Regions from separate parts of the Paenibacillus sp. sptzw28 genome, predicted to be linked through region 2. Evidence: riboswitches for the same ligand, from Rfam matches in the RefSeq annotation. Region 2 holds a riboswitch; the other holds the start of a gene.

Region 1 (5,518 bases), 2.3 Mb from region 2:
AGCTGCATGCTCGTCACGCTATGGGCCACCGTCGCGGAATAGTCCGTCGTTGCGGGGTCGAATGCCGGCGTCATTGCCCCTTGCGACAACGTCAAATTGCTTAGATTCACGTCCTGCTCCGACACGGTAACCGTACTCGAGTCCGTATAGTGCCCGTCGTCCGTCGTCGCGGTAATGACTGCCGTTCCCGGACCGACCGGCGTGACGACGCCGTTCTGGTCTACTGTCGCCACCGCAGGCGTATCCGATACCCAGCGCACATTCTTGTTGCTTGCCGTGCTCGGCAGCACTGCCGCGCTTAGCTGCCCCGTGCTTCCGCCCTGTACCAGCGAAAGGGCCGACGGCGTCACGTCGACGCCTGTCGCGGGGATATAGTAATTGATCCGCAGAATCGGTCGCTTCGTGGAGTCGGAATATTCAGAGGAAGCGAATATTTTATAGTTCGCTACATTCGTAGCTTCGTCTTGATCGACAATTTCCACGCCGTAGTTCGGCTTGCCGCCTTCGACCCACTGCCGCACCGTACCGGTCAACGTAAAGGTTTTCCAGGTGTTAGGCGTGTAGCTGACCGATTGGATGTCGACCGTCGCGGCGTCGTATAAGGGCTGGTTGTTCCATGTTGTTTCGCCAGCCGATGCAGCAGTCCCGCTCTTGTTCCCTTCCACCCAAGGCTCGAGAATCTCCCGCGCGCCCATGGAGACGGTATTGTTGGCTGCGTCGAGGAGATAAAGCTCCAGCGTCGCGCTTGTAATAATGGCATTGGCGGGGATGGACGACATGTCGAATTTGTGCAACGCCCTCTTTCTGTCATTCACATAAGCCGCAACACGGCCAACATATGTCCGGTCGTAAGCGCCCCAGTTGGTATCAGGATAGGTATTATATTCGTGGACACTGGTATCGTCTGTACCGACATACCCGTTCAGCCCTTGCTGCAGCACGACCTGCGTCGTAGTGACCGGCTTGTCGCTCGCAGCGGGGGCTCTGACGGTTACCGTGCTTGTCGCCGTTAACCCGTCCGCCGTCGTCGCTGTGATCGTGGCATTCCCGAGGTTGGCGCCCGGCGTCACGTATCCATTCGCGTCCACCGCCGCGACCGAAGAATCGCTGGACGTCCACGTCACACTCTGATCCGTGGCATTATCCGGTGTAAAGTCGGCTTTCAGCCTGGTGCCGCTTCCTCCCTGGATTAGGGTAAGCTCCGCAGGCGCAACGGTGAAGTCCGTAGCCGGTACGCTATATGTGATCGTTAATTTGGGACGGGTGGTTCCTTCGCTGGAATCGAATCCCTTGTTGAAATCTGACGCATCCGTGGAATTATCTCTCTTAAGCATGATTCCGTAGTTCGCTGCCGTTCCAGACACCCACTGCTGCGTCAGACCCAGCACATCGAATGCATTCCAGGAACCGTTCGCAACGCTTGTCGTCATCTGGCTTGAAATTGGCGTCGTGTTATAGATTGGGGTGCTTACCGCGTTGTTCCAGGTAAGCGTATTCTCCTGCCAATCCTTTGTCACTTGATGGATAGCGATTGGCACATTGGTGGTTCCTATGTTGCTGCTCACCCTGGCATCATTTAAGTACAGCTCCAGCTTCGCGCTCGTAATCTCGGCGTTCTGCGGGATGGACGCAAGATCGAATTGGAGAAACGTATATCTCTGCCCGGTCGCCAAATTACCAATGATAAGCGCTGCTGAATTGCCAAAGTTCGTTGTTCCCTGTTCTTGCGCGACGAGCGCATCCTTCATAGCGGTATACCCGTTAGTCCAGTACTGCAACACCCTCGTCACAGGCGTTGCCGCCGCAGCTGCGGAGGTGGGGGACAAAAGTAAGGATGCAACCGCTGAAAATACCATGAGTCCGCTGAGTGTTGCGGAAACGATGCGTCTGAATAACCCGATTCGTTTTCGTTGAGTAAATTGCATGATGGAAACCCTCCGTAATTTTTTTGTTATCCCCAAGCCGGAAACAGACAGGCGTTATGATTCGAGGAGAAGATTTTCAAATCCCCGTATCACGGCTATGCCTGCCCGCATTCCGTTATCGTAATAATGCCTCCTTCATATCTCCGGATCGCTTGGCCGATAATCAGCATATCCCGTCCATCCGTTAGCGGATAAATAACTCCGGCGTTGACGTGAAGCGGCATAAATAAGTGTGCTGGTAACCTTATCTTTCAGCTGCATCACCCCTTTCAAATAACAGAAACCCCCGTCTACTGTTGCTAAATAGACGGGGGTTTCCGCCGTATTCGGTAACTGGCTGGCATGTTGGATGCATTCGATCCACTTAAGCCCCTATAGCTTTGCGTCACCACCTTTCAGTGGCTTTGCCGTTGTCGTACGAAGTATTTAATTGTCGTTTACTGCGTTGGTTGACTGTCGAATACGAATTAGTTAACTTGAACCGTGTATATACGTTTTACCATGATCTTCTTTTTTTTTGGATGGCTTTTTTTAAAATCATGAGATGGATTTTTTGGATTTTCAGTTGAGCGAAACGTTTCAATCGGACTTTTCCGGACAGAAAAAAACCGGTCACATTCAGTGTGGACCGGGTCTATCATTAACGCGGCAACTGGGCCGGCCTGTCGAACAGTAATCCGACGAGAGGCTTTAGTGCCTTGACTCGTCCCTAAATAGAGTTGCAGGACGAGAACGGACTTGTTCATTTCTGTAACGAAATGAGAAAACAGCGCACCACGCTGCTGTCAAATTGCGTTCCGCAATTTTTAACAAGCTCGAACCTCGCCTCTTCCTCCGTCATGACGGTAGGGCCGCTTGGAAATCATACTGTCATAGGCCTCGATAACGGCGCATATGCGGGCAAGATAGGGGATTTCTTCGCCGGACAAGCCTTCCGGATACCCTTTACCGTCCCATCTCTCATGATGGTAACGAACGACCGCGATAACTTCGGGGTCCTGTATCGAGAGATTTTCAAGCAGTTCGGCACCCAATTGCGGATGCAGCCGCATTAAGTTTAACCGCATTGGGTTAAGCGGTTTCCTATTGCGGAGCACTTCGCCCGGAATCATGGTTTTGCCCACATCATGCAGGAAACAACCGCGTATCAGAGCAGTCGTGTCTCGGGAGTCAAGTCCGAAAGATGCAGCCGCATTCCCGGCTAAAAGGGCGACTCTTTCCGAATGTCGAAAGGTGTCCGGGCATTTTCTTTGCAAGAATCCCATCCATTTGTCCACGGTTAACGATTGAGCTTTGCTGCTTAAGGTTCGAATAGCAGTGCCGGTTTCACTGATCATTCGTCCTTCCCCTTTCTCGTAAGAAACCGCATTGAATATAAAGAGGAACCTGACTTATCAATTGTTCCATTCATTAATTTGTACCATGCTCAATCCGTTTTTTGGATGGATTTTTTAAAACTAGTGGGATGGATTTTTTGTCTGCCACCAATCAAAACCCCGGCTGATGCTTCCGGGTCATATACTCGGCGTACACGATTTGCCAGGATGGGATTATTTGCTCCGGCGTTACATATCCATCAGACCATGATTTCTCCTTTTTGTTCCCGATACTGGGATGGATACATTCCTGTTTCACGTTTGAAAATCCGGCTGAAATAGTTTGGGTCAGGATACCCGACGAGTTCTGCAATATCTTTGGCGAGCCAACCCGGATGTTCCACCAATAGTTTCTTGGCCGTCTCGATTCGGAGCCTCACGATATATTTGGCGGGCGAGAGCCCTTTGTATTTGATGAAAACTTTACTCAGGTAAGAAGGCACAAGACCGAATCTCTCAGACAGCGTTTGATGATTAATTTGCTCTGTGTAATGTTCCAGCAGAAACTGTTCGATTTTTTCCGCCAATTTATCGTTCTCCCTCTCGCCTTTATCGTTCTTGTTATAAAAGGAGAGGAAGTCAATAATTGTGCACGTATAATTGAAAATTGCTTGGTAATCCTTTGATTGCAGGACCATCTGGTTCACATCGATTTCGAGCATTTCGCCGGTGTAATAAGCAGCTTTCCCCGTATGCTGGGATAGGAGCGTTAAAATTCGCTGCAGCTTTCTTTCCAGAATGTTCTGCCTCAGAGGTCTTTGCTTCCATTTTGCAAGCAGTAATTGAATCTCTGCCTTGAACAGATTGATGTTTTCCCGCTCCAAAGCCGCTGCGAGCTTCCGTTCCATAGACGGATCGGATTCCACTTCGAAGACCGGCGGCTGGGCATCCTTTATAAATAAACGGACTGGAGCGCCGAATAAAATATGTTTATACAGCATGGAACGGGCAGTTTGCGAAATCGACGCCGTATCTTCCAGGTTGGAATAATATCCGCTGGAGACGACGGATACATGCAGCTGAGTTCCCAAACGAGCCGTAATGGCAGCCAACCATTCCTCTTCGCTTCCCGTCTGTCTGTTTTGAAAAAAAGACAGTATAACGATTCGCTCCGAAACGGTTTTCCCATTGATAACGGCAAAATCGCCGTTCCCCCTCATAGTCTCACGCAAAATCGGCTGCAAATCGTTTTGTTCCCAGTATACTTTTCCGGGAATATCGTCTTCGAACGAAAAAGTAGGAAACGGCCCTGCGCAGCATAAGAAGAAAATATGCGACTCATAAAGTTCCTGCTGCTGGAAAGGGATCACCGATAACAATTTGCCATAGACAAGAGAAGCGGCATACTGTGCGTATAATTCCCTTCGTTTCCCTAACATTTCAAAACAAACGGCATCGAGCAGTTCTTTTATTTGCGTGCGGGATACCGGCTTCAAGAGATAGTGTCTCACGCCAAGCGTCATCGCTTTCCTGGCATAGTCGAATTCCTCGTATCCGCTTAACAAAATCATTTCAATTTGAGGATTCGTTGCCCGGACAATCTCTGTCAAAGCGATGCCGTCCATCACCGGCATCCGTATATCCGAAATAATAATATCCGGCTTCTCATTCTGCAAAAGGTCAAGCGCTTCTTGAGCATTATATGCCGTCGCAATTACTTTGAAATTGCCGCCTGAGGCTTCGACCGCCGATTTAATACTGCGTTGAATAGGCGCTTCGTCTTCGACTATCATGATGTTAATCATTTCGCGTCACTCCAATTCGAACGATTGTCCCGGCCGGTTCGTTAGAAGCAATCTCGTAAAATGCACGTCCGCCGTAAAAAAGCCTTGTACGGATCAATGTATTCAGAAGACCTACTCCCCCGGCATTCCCTTGTAATTGTTTCTCTGTTTCTAAAGCAGCTTCGCCGGATATTAGATCGGATTCCACTCTCAGCTGCAGCCGCTTCAAAATTTCCGGGTCAAAACCGTCACCCCAATCCTTCACTTCGAACAGCCACTCGTATTCGCTTGTCTGCTTGACCGAAACATGAAGAACCCACGGCGGACAGCTTTTCTGAAAAGCATGACGAAAACAGTTTTCAATGAGAGGTTGAAAAATCAAGCGGGGCACCTTGAAAGGCAGCGCTTCCTCCTCCATTTCAAGCCGGTATTGAAAGTGATCTTCGTATCTTTCTTTCATTAAATCCAAATAATGCTGGGCATAGTTCATTTC
Region 2 (5,518 bases):
CGCCATCTCCACCGCGTCGTCGAAGTTTACGGTAACGTCGTCCCAGAAATTTTTGCGAATGTCCACCATTTCGGATTTCGCATCCAAGGTTTGCTGCTCAAGCATCCGGGTGCGGCGGTCGATTTGCTCCACAACTGTATCCACTCGTCGCTGCTCCGCCGCCCAATCCCGGTTCGTCTCGCTCATCGGCTTTCATCCTCTCTCTGACTCTCAAAACGAAGCTTGACACTCGCGTATTTATTGTGCTATAATTATATTGGATAATTACGCGATTCGGTATATTTTTATTGCATCCAAAATTGATTTTACCAGATTTACCCCTGATGATCAATACATTTCGCACATGCGAGCTGCGGAGTGTCATATAGCTTTCGCCGCTTTTTCTAAATTCACACCCCTTAGCATAGACATCGGATCTGTTCCGATACATGCGAAGGGGTGTTTTTACTTGGACCTATCATTCCCATTAAGCGCCTTCACCATTAGGACATGGGGAATGCCCTCCTCGATAAATTCTTCCGAGGCTCTTTCATAACCCAGTCCGAAGTAAAATGATTCAGCCTGCAGCTGACTGTTCAATTTCGCCTTGATCAGCCCCCGTTCACGGGCGATCTTCTCCAGAAAACGCACCGCCTCTCTGCCCAGTCCGTGCTTCCTGTAAGCAGACAGGACACAAATTCGTTCCAGCTTGGCTGTGCCGTCGACAATGCGCAGCCTTCCGGCAGCGGCCGGCTCACCATTAAGATATACAAGAATATGTTCCGCGACACCATCGAGCCGGTCAAAGCCATCGATTTCAGCTTCCGGAGGCACGCCCTGCTCGTCAACAAAGACGGCTCGCCGAATTTGCAGAGCAAGCTCCAGTTCCTCTTGAACGGTTATTCGTTGTAGTTGCACTTTGGATACCCCCATTATTGATATTAAAAAATAAATGCGAGTCCAATACAGTCCTCTAGCAATAAAAGTCGGATTGCAATAACTCCGTCCTTATAAGTATACAAAAGCTGCGATTTCGCTTCCACTCCCGATAAAAATGCACCCCCTGCAGCGGATGGGGTTAACCAAGAGGTTTCCGCTGCAAGGGGTGACATGAACTTATACGCTGATGGCACGGATACGCCATCGGTGAGGTATATCAACGAAGAGAATCCCGTTACTGCAGCTGAGGGCTTCTTCCCGGAGTTTACAACAATAGACTCGATGAAATTTAAAATTCGGACATGTATAAATGGAGATAAATTACTCTATTAATGATATTGAAGTAAGTAGAAGACGTGTTCGAGGAGGATATTGCATTACGAAAGCCACAGATCAATCTCTTTATCGCAGCTTGGTAGTGACCTGCTTGAGGCGTAACTCTAACGGCTAAACGTAGTGTCGGTCCGGCCGGTGGCTTCAGTTTTATGAGCCGCAACCTCTGATCCGGGATGAAGGGGCATTTAAAGCCCCTTCTTTTTCGGACCGGATTCAGCTCTTTGCGGAGGATATTCAGTCTATCATATTATCCGTTTTCAACGATACTTAGCAGTTCTGCGGCAACTTCCTTTTGCGATTCGGGAATCGTATTCACCCATTCGCGGAGTGCCGACCGCACGCCACTGTCTGTCAGCCTCTGTGTCTCCATTATGTATTGGAGCTGCGGGGACAGAGTCAGACCTTCCTGCTCACTGATGTCGGCCGCCATGCCGACTGCGGTGGTAAGCATGCACGGGCGATGGTCTTCGAGGCTGCATTCCTTGTTCAATTCGTACACTTTCTCATTGTCTGGTTGATTCATAAGATTTACCTCCCCAGGCTTTGAGTACATCCTGGCGAAATCTTGAATTCAGCTCCGCCGCTTCCTTCTGGGCAAGCTTTAATGTCTCGGAGTCCGGGTCGCCATTGACCTTACGCGAGATTTCAGCAAAGCGGGCCGCCGCTATTTCAAGGTCATCCGGTGTGACGATGCCATTCACAAGCTTATGTCGTGCCTCGCGGATCTCCGGCAATACCTGTTTAATTTCATCGCGCATCTCCGGCTCCAGGCGCAGCAGCTTCTCCGGTGCAAAACGAATCCGTTCGAGGCCATTCACATGCTCCTCCGAACGCTCCAGCCGCAGCTGCACCTCGGGATGTTCTATACCGTCCGCCCTGGCGAAGCGGATTGCCTCTTTGAGTGCCGCGGCAATCGCCGTAAGCTCCGGTACGGGTTCGGCAAGTTTCTCCTGTATAGCGGAAATACCCTCAGCATACTTGGCTAGAACTTCACGGTCCTTCTCCGGAGTCGCGGCCAGCTTCTCCGGGGTCAAGTCGTACTCCATCAGCGCGGAAATCTCTTCGCGTGCCGTCTCTGCATCCCCCGCCTTGAGCGCAGCCGAAACCGCCGACAAATGCGCTCTGGTGCACGGGATACAACCGACCGACACGTGCATGTCCGGCGCATACTGGCTGTATGGCTTCGCTGGTTCAAGCGGGGTCACCGCTTCGTTAACATCTGTATAATTTCCTCCGACAATACCCATTAGATTAGCCTCCTCAAATAATTGCCGTTTCACGACAGATCATGAAAGTATGTCTGCCCACTACACAAATGACTACCGACGTTTACGTTTAGGGACTACCTGGCTATTTGTACGCAAAAAAACCCCTGTCCATCATAGAATAAATATGAATAGACGGGGGTACCCGTCGTATTCGGTAGCTGGCAGGCATCGTGGCATTATTTATCCACCTTAGCCCCTATAGCTTTGCGTCCCCACTTTTCAATGGGTTTGCCGTTGTCGTACGATGATATGCATTTGTCGTGTATTGTCAATTTACACGATGTTTTTTTGTTTTGGAATAGGACTTTTTGATTATTTTACCAAAATACAATTCATTAGTCCTGTTTTCTGAAACGCTTACATTTATTTGTTTTTTTTGTTAATCATGCAATGCTTGGAGGGGAGCTGACGGGTTGTGCCATCCGCCATGCCGGCATGCTGACGAATCAAGAAGATGGCCTCCGTCTCTGCAACCATGAGCAGACGGGGGTCTCTTTATGTCTCTGTATGTATAGGAAAACGAGTATCGCAAAGGGATTTCCGGTGCACAATCCATAGACGGATAATAATGAATTTTCATGATTTTAATATAAGACTTAAGGTTTAGGACGCTTAAGTTGAGTCAGGATCAAAATCTGTCTAAATTTGTTGCAATCCTTCGAACTAATCTCGTACTGGTCAAACCTGTTCGTCCGAAAGGAGATATAAAGCGTCTCATGAGAGACGGACCCCGCGTTTCATCGCCGGAGTTTTAAACAGGATGGAATACTTCTGAATCCGGGCCGAGAATTTTTAATTAATCGTCAGCTCTGCCAGCCAATTTGGCGCACAGCCGAATCGGCGCTGTTCATAAATTCGATATGCTTAAAGCCCCATCCGCACAGCTCTCGGAGCTGGTTGGTCAGCATACCCTGTGTCACATTCGGAAGCAGGCGTCTTAATTCCCCGAACCGTTTGGTCCCGTCTTTCAGCAAAATAAACAAAATGAGGGGCCAATGTCATTTAGTTAAGGCGCATAGCCAAAAATCAAGAACAAGAGCAGGTTATCGAAAAGATAGCCGGCTCTTTTTTGTGCGAAAAAGAGAAAAAGGACTTGATAAGTAGGTGGAAATGTGTTGAGAAGCCCCTTGAAAAAACGAGGAGGTTTTGCCAATGAATGAGTACGCGAATTCGCTAAAAGAAACACTGACATACCTCATACGAGAAATGTCATCCGCACCAGCACCTTATGTCAATAACCTGAAAAAGATTTTACCCGAAAGAAAAAACTGCCTTTTGAAACGGTTATGCAACTCCTGATTTCAATGGGAGGCAACAGCCTATATAAGGAACTCCTGGAATCGCAGGGGTATGACGTAAACACCGCAACCACGTCTGCTTTTGTCCAACAGAGAAATAAAATCCTGCCGTCTGCTGTGGAATTCTTGTTTCACGAATTTACGCAAGCGTACACGGATATCAAAGACTACCGAGGTTATCGATTGCTTGCCGTTGACGGTTCGGATTTACTTATCGCAACTGACCCTGCGGATACGGACACCTATTTTCAAAATCAACCGGACACAAAAGGCTTTAACCTTCTGCATTTGAACGCAGCCTATGACTTATGTAACCGACTTTACGTGGATGCCATTGTTCAGCCGCGAAGGTTGTGCAACGAGGGAAAGGCACTAGCTGCGATGGTTGACCGTTCCCCCTTCAAAGGCAAAACCATTGTTATTGCCGATCGAGGTTATTAAAGCTACAACAATTTCGCGCATGTCGAGCGTAAAGGGTGGAACTACGTCATACGGGTAAAGGATTTGGATTCCAATGGTATTCTTTCGGGCTTAAGTTTGCCCGCAAGCGAGGAGTTTGATCGTGACATTCATCTGATACTCACCAAAAAACAAACTAACGAGGTCAAAGCTCATCCTGAGATTTACAGGTTCGTCCCTTCCACATCTACCTTTGATTTTTTGGATTTGCAGGAGAGCTTTTTCCTTTCGGGTTGTTCGTTTCTTCCTGCCTAATAACACTTATGAAACCATCATTACGGATCTTTCTGCCGCTGATTTCCCAGCCGATGAAATCAAGTCCATTTATAACATGCGATGGGGGATTGAAACCTCGTTCAGGGCATTAAAGTACACCGTTGGTCTGACAAATTTTCACGCAAAGAGACGAGAGTCCATCACCCAGGAGATTTTCGCAAGAATGATCATGTACAATTTTGCTGAAATGATGACCTCGCACGTCGTCATTTCCCTAATGGATAAACGGCACCAATACCAAGTCAACTTCACGGTTGCCGTTTACGTGTGCAGACATTTTTTGCGCTCACGAGGTGATGAACCTCCGCTCGATGTTGAAGCGGTGATCCGAAAAAACATTTTGCCGATCCGACCCATTCGCCCAGGGCAGAAGAATACGCGCAAAATCCGCTCTAAATCAGCTGTTAGCTTCGTCTACAGAGTAGCATAATTCAGTCCATATGAACATTATTTTAAGCGGGTATTCCATCCGCTTTGTTTGCTGAACGCTTTTCTCCTTGCTTGCACAAAAAAACAAACGGCACAGGGCTTTTTCCCATGCCGTTCTGATATTCCAATTTTCCCCCGTTCTATCTTTGAGCTAAACCTCACGGACGGTTCTTTAATCGAATGGCTAGTGTATTGTGATTATGGATTAACAAACTGCCATTGCAAGTTGGTACTTGGATCATTGCTCCACATTATCAAGTCGGAGCCGTTAGTCGTATTGCCGCCGCCATCCAAATAAAGGCCGGTAGCGACGTTCTTTATCCTGTAGTTGCTCCCATATTCTTCCAGAACCCACCACTGGTTGTTGCTGCTACTGCTGCTCCACTGTCTGCAAATGGAACCGCTCGGAAGTCCCTGCCCGTCGAGATACAGCCCTGTAGCAACATTTTTGATTTTATAATAGCTGCCGTAGAATTCCAATACCCATCTTTGGTTGTTGCTGGTGCTGTCGCTCCATTGGCCAGCATTTTGATT

Evidence for each region. A riboswitch is a leader RNA that binds a small molecule or an ion and turns the genes downstream of it on or off. The one in region 2 is predicted to bind cyclic di-GMP.
Region 1: it holds a riboswitch for cyclic di-GMP, as region 2 does, so the genes downstream of both, KZ483_RS28855 (F-box protein) here and KZ483_RS17345 (hypothetical protein) in region 2, are expected to answer to the same signal.

The regions. Positions count from the first base shown of each region.
Region 1 covers NZ_CP080545.1:6,079,236-6,084,753, forward strand. The annotation lists gene KZ483_RS28190 (cadherin-like beta sandwich domain-containing protein) at 1-1,925, opposite strand, end outside; gene KZ483_RS28855 (F-box protein) at 2,021-2,149, opposite strand; cyclic di-GMP riboswitch class I at 2,251-2,344, opposite strand; gene KZ483_RS28195 (HD-GYP domain-containing protein) at 2,732-3,262, opposite strand; gene KZ483_RS28200 (response regulator) at 3,502-5,046, opposite strand; gene KZ483_RS28205 (cache domain-containing sensor histidine kinase) at 5,039-5,518, opposite strand, start outside.
Region 2 covers NZ_CP080545.1:3,823,606-3,829,123, forward strand. The annotation lists gene helD (RNA polymerase recycling motor HelD) at 1-186, opposite strand, end outside; gene KZ483_RS17335 (GNAT family N-acetyltransferase) at 445-897, opposite strand; gene KZ483_RS17340 (hypothetical protein) at 1,502-1,777, opposite strand; gene KZ483_RS17345 (hypothetical protein) at 1,758-2,501, opposite strand; cyclic di-GMP riboswitch class I at 2,673-2,765, opposite strand; partial or broken gene KZ483_RS17350 (winged helix-turn-helix transcriptional regulator) at 3,326-3,514, opposite strand; gene KZ483_RS17355 (transposase) at 3,809-4,261, shown strand; gene KZ483_RS17360 (transposase) at 4,473-4,985, shown strand; gene KZ483_RS17365 (cellulase family glycosylhydrolase) at 5,183-5,518, opposite strand, start outside.